DNA from 2 places in the Paenibacillus sp. FSL E2-0151 genome. Region 2 is predicted to be linked to the other one. Evidence: predicted binding sites of a transcription regulator. Region 2 holds the regulator's gene; the other holds the start of a gene.
What was found. The regulator CtsR, encoded in region 2, represses protease genes until heat stress. The targets are predictions, from matches to a motif close to ATGGTCAATAAAGGTCAAACA.
Positions count from the first base shown of each region.

Region 1: clpP (ATP-dependent Clp endopeptidase proteolytic subunit ClpP) is a predicted target of CtsR. The motif match lies at 2,053-2,073, and genes of this name have one in related genera.

Region 1 is NZ_CP150308.1:183,842-188,103, reverse strand. It holds gene gap (type I glyceraldehyde-3-phosphate dehydrogenase) at 1-320, opposite strand, end outside; gene MHI55_RS00925 (sugar-binding domain-containing protein) at 427-1,452, opposite strand; tRNA gene MHI55_RS00920 (tRNA-Arg) at 1,911-1,985, shown strand; gene clpP (ATP-dependent Clp endopeptidase proteolytic subunit ClpP) at 2,162-2,758, shown strand; gene MHI55_RS00910 (DUF4163 domain-containing protein) at 2,926-4,023, opposite strand.
Region 2 is NZ_CP150308.1:6,225,371-6,229,632, forward strand. It holds gene MHI55_RS27780 (ATP-dependent Clp protease ATP-binding subunit) at 1-645, opposite strand, end outside; gene MHI55_RS27785 (protein arginine kinase) at 830-1,900, opposite strand; gene MHI55_RS27790 (UvrB/UvrC motif-containing protein) at 1,929-2,453, opposite strand; gene MHI55_RS27795 (CtsR family transcriptional regulator) at 2,485-2,946, opposite strand; gene MHI55_RS27800 (GNAT family N-acetyltransferase) at 3,408-4,262, opposite strand, start outside.

The DNA of each region.
Region 1 (4,262 bases), 1.0 Mb from region 2:
TTCTCAGCTGCTTCTTTCGTTGTGAAGAAACCAGTACATTCCAGAACGATATCTACGCCCAGGTCGCCCCAAGGAAGTTCTTCTGGATTACGGTTAGCCAATACTTTAACTTCTTTGCCGTTCACTTTGAAGAAGCCATCGTGTACTTCAACATCGCCATCGAAGCGACCTTGAGTTGTATCATATTTGAGCAAATGAGCGAGCATTTTAGCGTCAGTCAAGTCGTTGATTGCTACTACCTCGATGCCTGCTACATTTTGAATACGGCGGAATGCCAAGCGTCCAATACGTCCAAAACCGTTAATACCTACTTTAATCATGAGTAAGTTCCTCCCAAGTTTTGATTAATTTTTTATGAAACTTATATATTCAAGACAGACGGTGAAGTCCGTCAAGACAACAATAGTTGTGATGCAAAGTAAAACCTTATTCCATTTCAGCAACGATGACTTCGGCAGCAGCCTCATCAATAATCAGAATATCTTCCTGACCAAATCGTAACACGGAATGTATAGCAGCAGCTTTGCTTTTGCCACCTGCAATTCCAATCACAACATCGGTTCGTTCAATATCCTGAAGTCGCATACCCAGTGTAAGCATGGTATGTACCACCTTACCCTGATCATTAAAGTAATAACCGAAAGATTCAGATACGGCCCCTTGCTCCTGAAGTTCATCTATAATCTCCGTCGCAAGTTTGCGTCTTTTAGCCATCTCTACGGCATCACCAATTCCATGAATAACAATCCGTGATTGCCTGATCAGCTGCAGAATCTCCTGAACACTAGGGTCCTGGATTAATGATTCATAGGCATGATCACTGAGCAAATCCGGTACATGCAGGAGTTTGTATTGCGCCCCTACCCGTTTTGCCATTGTGGATGCGATCGTATTAGCCTGAATTTCAAGGCTTTCTCCAAGTCCACCGCGTGCCGGTACGAACCAGACACCTTTGAGCGATGTTGGCGGATTTAGTTGTTCTGCGACTTCGGCCGTTGTTGAACCGCCAGTAACGGCGACAACGTCGTTGTCACTCATGATATTGCCGAGAGCCTTCGCTCCAGCTCTGCCCAGTTCCCTTTTGGCAAATGGAGAAACGTCCGAATCACCAGGAACCACAACTACCTTTTGCAGACCGTAGGCTTGCTTGATGCGCTCTTCCAGCTCGGATAATCCGAACAGCTCTTTGGCTACGGGCTCTAACTGCTGCAGCAAATCATACCCTGCCTCGCTGATCTTCATTCCTGCACTGTCAATTTCAATAAGTCCCTGAGCCTTTAACAGATCGGTCTCAGCCCTCAGAACCCGCTCGGTCATCTGCATGGAATTAGCTAACGTTCTCCGTCCGATCACATCCGATAACATGATCTGTTGCAGAATCGTATACCTCTTTTTCAAGATATCCATGAGATCAGGCAGAAGCTGCTTTTGTACTTCTAAAATCGTTCGCATGCTTTCCACTCCCGCAAGTTCTCGTTCTAAGCTCTCTTTCGTGGCCCTAAAACGTCCCGGGTTAACTTTTTAAGTCCCACGTCTATTCTACCTAAAACTGACGTGACATGCAAGTGTTTCAACGTGTTATTTCGACACGCATTCAGCGTTTGTACGCGCCTATTTTCACAATCCTAGACTTTCATGATCTAGGACTAGCTCACGCATACCATATATAGAAGAAACAAATGAATTCGATCTACATATCGCTCAGAATCACATTTCATACGGCATGTCCAAAACCTCTAATAGCATTTACTTAAATGCACTCTTTATCCACTCTTCTTCATCATGATCATTTTTAGGTTAATCCAAACCAATACCACAACGAACTGCTTGCAATTAAATATTTCATGAGCTATAATCATTATTGCTGTCATATATTTAGAAAGCTACATAAATTGGTAGCAAATTAATGTGCGCCCGTGGTCCAATGGATATGACGTAGGCCTCCGAAGCCTGAGATCCAAGTTCGATTCTTGGCGGGCGCGCCATTTTTATTTAACAGCTCATAACCCATTTAACCAATGAAACCGGAAAGGTTTCTTTTTTTTGCAAGTTAGTTTGACTTTCTTTGACTTTTTGTTTGGAATTGTTTATTATGTGGGTAATACGGTAACAGTTTAAGTATAAACACCAATAACATTTACATTCCAAGGAGGTTTTTCACGTGAGTTTTATTCCAATGGTCGTTGAACAGAGCAACCGGGGTGAGCGCGCCTACGACATCTACTCCAGATTGCTGAAGGATCGTATTATTTTCCTTGGTAGCGATGTTAATGACGTAGTGGCTAATGCCATTATGGCACAGATGTTGTTCCTGGCTGCGGAAGATCCGGAGAAAGACATTCACTTATACATCAACAGCCCAGGCGGATCGATTACAGCCGGTATGGCGATTTACGATACAATGCAATTCATCAAACCGGATGTATCTACCATCTGTGTAGGTATGGCGGCTTCCATGGGTGCATTCCTGTTGAATGCCGGTGCAAAAGGTAAACGTTTTGCATTACCAAACAGTGAAATTATGATTCACCAACCACTTGGTGGTGCACAAGGTCAGGCTTCTGACATCGAAATTCGTGCTCGCCGCATCCTGAAAATGCGTGATACCTTGAACCGCATCATCTCTGAGCGTTCAGGTCAACCGCTGGAGCGGATTGAGAAAGATACAGATCGTGACTACTTCATGAGTGCTGCTGAAGCCGCCGATTACGGTATCATTGATAAAGTTATCGAAAACGTAGGATCACAAGGCATCTAAGTGTGACGTAGACCACGGTCTATGCGTTAACATAATCAACACCTAACGTAATCAGCAACATATAATTGTGTTGTCTATACGAGAAGAAGCCCTCATCATAATTATGATGGGGGCTTCTTTTTTCATTTTATAAGAAAAATAACTTAAGAGTGCATAATAATGATTCTTTATTTGGTTCCATTTACATTACTGAAAGGTTCTGTGCCTTTAGGGAGAAGCTCTTTGTACGTAAATGGCATTTCAGGGAAGCCTTCTGCGTACGCCGTATACTCATACAACTGGAAGAACACAACTACACCCGTTGGTGTCACATAGTAATCTTGATCTTTATTCAAACCTTTATAACCGTCGAGGTATCCACCGCGGGCTTTCAGTTGCTCACCCACTTTTTTACTCAACGTCTCGCGCATCGTTTTGTTATTTTGCAGCACATCATCTAACGTAAGCTCCTTACCTGTGTCCAGTGCAAAGGTGTGGCCCGTACGGTATGTCATGCCATGAGCGCCAGCATAATCTTCGTATCGTTGTGTAATGAGTCCCAGCACGCCTTTTTCGTTGTACGTCACTACATAGGAGCTCTCAAATGCATATGGACGGTTGGCGGTTGCACCGCCGAATTCAGATGTCTGTTTCTTGAAGTCAGCTACATAAGTATCCACTTCGTCTTTCAGCACTTTATTGATCGCCGCTTCAGCTTCTTTGCTGGCAAGTCCACTCACCTGTGGATATTGAACATCTACTTCAGCATTTTTTACAGTGACATTAACTGTTGCCGCTTTAATTTTAACGTTATTTTGTTTCAACTTGCTGAGTGACAACGTTTTGGTTTTGGCATCCCAATTCCCCTGTACACCCAGATAATCTCTCATTGCCGAGAATGGGATATATAATCTGCCGTTGATCAGCTTTGCGTCCACTTGAGGATAATAGTTGTTAATTCGAACACTCGGCTCGCCATCCAATAGGCTGATCGTCATCGTGTTATTGGCTGCTGTCAAAGCGTACTCTTTGGTTTTCGCATCATATTTCAGAGTCCCACCTGCCACATCTTTAACCGCCGTAAGAGATACCCAAGTTGAGCCACCTTGAAGAAGTCCTTTTTGAGTCAGTGTTTTTCCACCCGACTTCAGGGTCACCTCAGCTGTGGTTGTCACTTTCGAGGATACCGATGCCGCCTGAACCGAACTGTCCTGCCACACCGAACCGCTACCTACAATAATTCCTGCTGCGAGCAATGCACTTGTCCATTTTTTCCATGATGTCATATATAAAACTCCTCTCTGAATTCACAATTAGGGATCATTGCGTATGTAATCCTGACCTGATCGCATATCTCATACGCTCACCTCTCTATTATAATTAACCCGAATTCGGAAAGGTTTACAGCTCGAGTTACAATGTTGATGAATATCAGTAGGAAAATATATGGGGATATGACCTTTTTGTCACGAACAACTATACAAAAAAGATACCAATATACAACATTTCATGTTGCTTCGAATAA
Region 2 (4,262 bases):
TGTTTTACCTACACCTGGCTCACCGATCAATACCGGGTTGTTCTTCGTACGACGGCTGAGCACCTGGATGACACGTTCAATTTCTTTACTACGTCCAATGACCGGGTCAAGGTTATTCTCTCTGGCGTATGCCGTGAGGTCACGTGCCAGACTGTCCAGCGTTGGTGTGCTTACATTGGCAGGTGTGCCATTATGGCTGGATACAGCTTCACTGCTGCCAAGCAATTGCAGCACTTGTTGACGTGCTTTGTTCAGGCTAATTCCTAGGTTATTGAGCACACGTGCTGCAACACCCTCGCCTTCACGAATCAATCCAAGCAGGATATGCTCTGTGCCTACATAAGTGTGGCCCAATTTACGAGCTTCATCCATAGACAGTTCAATTACTTTTTTCGCACGTGGCGTATATGCAATGTTGGTAGGTTGCTCTTGGCCACGGCCAATTAGCGTTTCTACTTCATCCTGAATTTTTTCCAATCCGAGTCCCAGGCCGATCAGTGCTTTGGCTGCGATGCCTTCGCCTTCACGAATGAGGCCGAGCAAAATATGCTCAGTACCGATGTTATTATGACCGAGACGGACAGCTTCTTCCTGCGCGAGTGCGAGCACCTTTTGGGCCCGTTCCGTAAATCTTCCAAACATCATATCTCCTGCACCTCCATGGTTTTGGATAAAACGAGGTCATGTAATGAAATAACCGTCGTATTCTTCATATCATTTTTGTTTGCAGCCGTGCTGCGAATAAAGTCATTCGGCATTTGTACATGCCTTATTATATAAAAGCCGCAATGCGGCATGAAACCATAATTCAATACTATATCAGGCTAAACTAGGACTGCTTCGCTGCATTAATCGTATCACGAATCAACTGAGCACGGTATATGTCACGCTCATCTGTGCGCATATCTTCCCCGAATGTTTTCTGCAAAAATCCCGGCTGTGTCATCACATTCAACTCATTCATTACCGTGATGGACAGTCCATCCAACAATCCGAGATCCACGCCAAGGCGTACATCCGATAAGCGCTGTGCAGCTTCCTTGGAATCAACAATAGCTGCATGAGACAATATGCCATAAGAACGCATGACACGATCCGTAATCCGCAGTCTGGAGTCGGTAATTAACCGTTCTCTGGCTGTACGTTCATGACCAATCATCTGTAACACAACACCATGCAGGTTCTCAATGACTTCCTGTTCGGTCTGTCCCAATGTAATCTGGTTCGAGATCTGGAACAGGTTACCCATCGCCTCGCTACCTTCACCGTATATTCCTCTTACCGTCAATCCCACTTGGGAAACTGCGGTTAGAATACGGCCTATCTGTTGTGTCATCACCAGGGCAGGCAAGTGCATCATAACCGATGCTCTAACACCTGTACCTACATTAGTAGGACAGCTGGTTAAGTATCCTCTGCGATCATCAAAAGCATAATCCACGTGCGCTTCAAAAGCATCATCTATTGCGGAAGCTTTCTCCCAGGCTTCTTTCACCTGGAACCCCGGATAGAGGCACTGGATACGAAGATGATCCTCTTCGTTAATCATAATACTGACTGACTCATCCTCACTGAGAATAACCGCACCATTCCTGGATTCATTCGCAAGACTTGGACTGATGAGATGTTTCTCCACCAGCACCCGTTTGTCGAGTTCGTCAATATCGATCAGATCCAACGTATGAAAATCCCCAAAGGCATGAACGTCATCGTATTGAAGTACTTCGCTCAGCTTATTCAGCACCTCTTCCGATTGCTCATTGGAAGCCAGCATCGGAAACGGAACATGCTGAAGGTTGCGTGCAATCCGGACACGGCTGCTAATGACAATTTCGGAATCAGCCGCATCACTGCGCATCCAGTCGCTGAGCGCCTTCTCTGTAAAGCGCAGATTAGGCATTACGCATCCCTCCTACTCATGACAAACTTTACTCCTGAGCTATTCCTTTTTCAAGTCCTCTGATCTGGTCACGGATCTGGGCCGCCTCTTCAAATTCCTCTTGCGCGATGCTCTCTTGGAGCTCACGCTTCAGATCAGCGATTTGCCGTTTCACCTTGATGCGACCACCAGCTCGTGCAGGCACTTTGCCTACATGGGACGTATTACCATGAACCCGCTTGAACAAAGGATCCAGACGACTGTCAAAATATTTATAACATGAACTGCAGCCGAACCGGCCTATCTTACTAAATTGTGCGTACGTCATACCACACTCTTCACATTGAAGAGCTTTTGCAGGTGGTGTTCCTGCCGATCCACTTTTGCCGGCTGGATCAAAATCAAGCAATCCGGACAACAAGTTGTGAATGGAAAACCCACCTGCTGTTCCAGGGATCATTTCCCCTTTTTCACGGGCACATGACTCACAAATATGGAATTCCGTCTTCTCTCCATTTACGATCTTCGTAAAATGAAGTGTCGCCGGACGTTTATTGCATTCTTGGCACAGCATATTGATGTACCTCCTTTGACCCCGATAGTTTTCATTTACCGAGCAAAGATATTAACATCGCCTTCAACATTCTGGCACGAATTTGATCCCGGTAAGGAAGTTTGACCAATATAACCTCTCTAGATACAGCAGCTCGCATCAACCCGGCTTCCCGTTTGTTCAAGAAGCGCGCTTCTTCCAGTTGATAGATCAGACCTTCGGCAGCTGTCTGCCCGATCTCTTCACCAATACTATGGTGCAAATGATTATGCAGAGCTGATTGGGCCGGTAATTCAATGCGCTGTATGCGAACATAACCACCACCGCCGCGTTTACTCTCTACCAGGTATCCCTTCTCGAGTGTAAAACGTGTGCTGATGACATAATTGATCTGGGAAGGTACACATGAGAATTGATCTGCCAGATCATTACGCTGAATTTCAACCATTCCTTCGGGACTTTCATGCAAAATACTCTTCAGATATCGTTCGATAATATCAGAGATATTACGCATCCAATCATCCTCCACTGTCTGAAACGTTAAGTCAATAAGGACCCACACGCCCCCACAGAGTACACCTTCTCTACCCATTTAACCAATCAGGGAAACAGCGAATCTTGCTTCCACAGGTGTTAACAGGAGAGCGAAGGAAGCACGAAGGTCCTTTAATATTCCCTTGATCCTCCGATGAAATGAATCCCGTATATTGGCGATCATGCATCAGATTGTAGAAAGAAAGCTACTTAAGTATTAAACCTTTAGTTGACTTTGACTTTCTTTGACTTTATAACCATTATAACATATTTTGTGGTTTTGCCAAGTGGGGTCACTATTCATTTTTTACGATTTTACACGAAATATTCCCCAGACACAAAAAAACCTCCCCAAAATTGCTGGAGAAGTCCATTTGTCTTTCAATCACGCCGTATTTCTATATAAGCTAATCAAGTTAAATGGAGCAGTGGGAATAGTCATCAGAAGAAATCGAGCAAATAGGTTTCCCGTTCAGGAATCGCTTGTTCCAAAGCCTTGATTGCTGTGTTCGGTCCGTGAATTCTTCCGATTCGTGCCATTTCCGTTGGTCTGCGATATCCCATGAGCACCGCGGTAAGGGATTGAATATCCACCTTAATGATCTGATCATCAGTAATTGGCTCCGATGTTTTCCATATGGACGCTGTTCCGTTCATTGCTACGTTTAATTGCCATACCCCTTCATTCCATGGAGCGTGGGCATCTTCTACCTGAAGTACAATCTGAACCGGTGAGTCCTGGCTTGCAAATGGATACTGGGATATAAACTGCTCTACACTAACGATACGCGCCATAAAATAAGGTACAATCTCCTGCTGAATCCGTGGGTTATCCAATTGGAAGGCAAGCGTATCACTGGCAGGCGCCTGCAACGTAACTTCCTGGATCATGGAATCATGGTTAGCAATAAAGGTCCACAGCCCTTGCCTAGCCTCTTCATTCAGATAGATGATCTCTTTAATGGTAAATTTATTTTCCTTAACCTCATATAAAAGATAACCTTGTGCTGCATCAGCTTCATCGTAATATACAGCCTTCTGGCTGGTCCCATTAACAAGAACTGAATTCTCCCACCTTGCATCATCCCGAACCAGAGTTCCGTTATAACGCTCAGCATAAGCACTGTATACTTCCTTTAATATGCTGAGGCCCGGATCCCCACGCCGAATTGTTCCAGGTGTCGCTTTTTTCTGAGGCAAATGAGCTGTAGGTACTTTATAACGTTTAAATTCAACATACGTCTCCCATCCATACTTCCGATAGAAACCAAAAGAGAATGGATGCAAGAATGATAT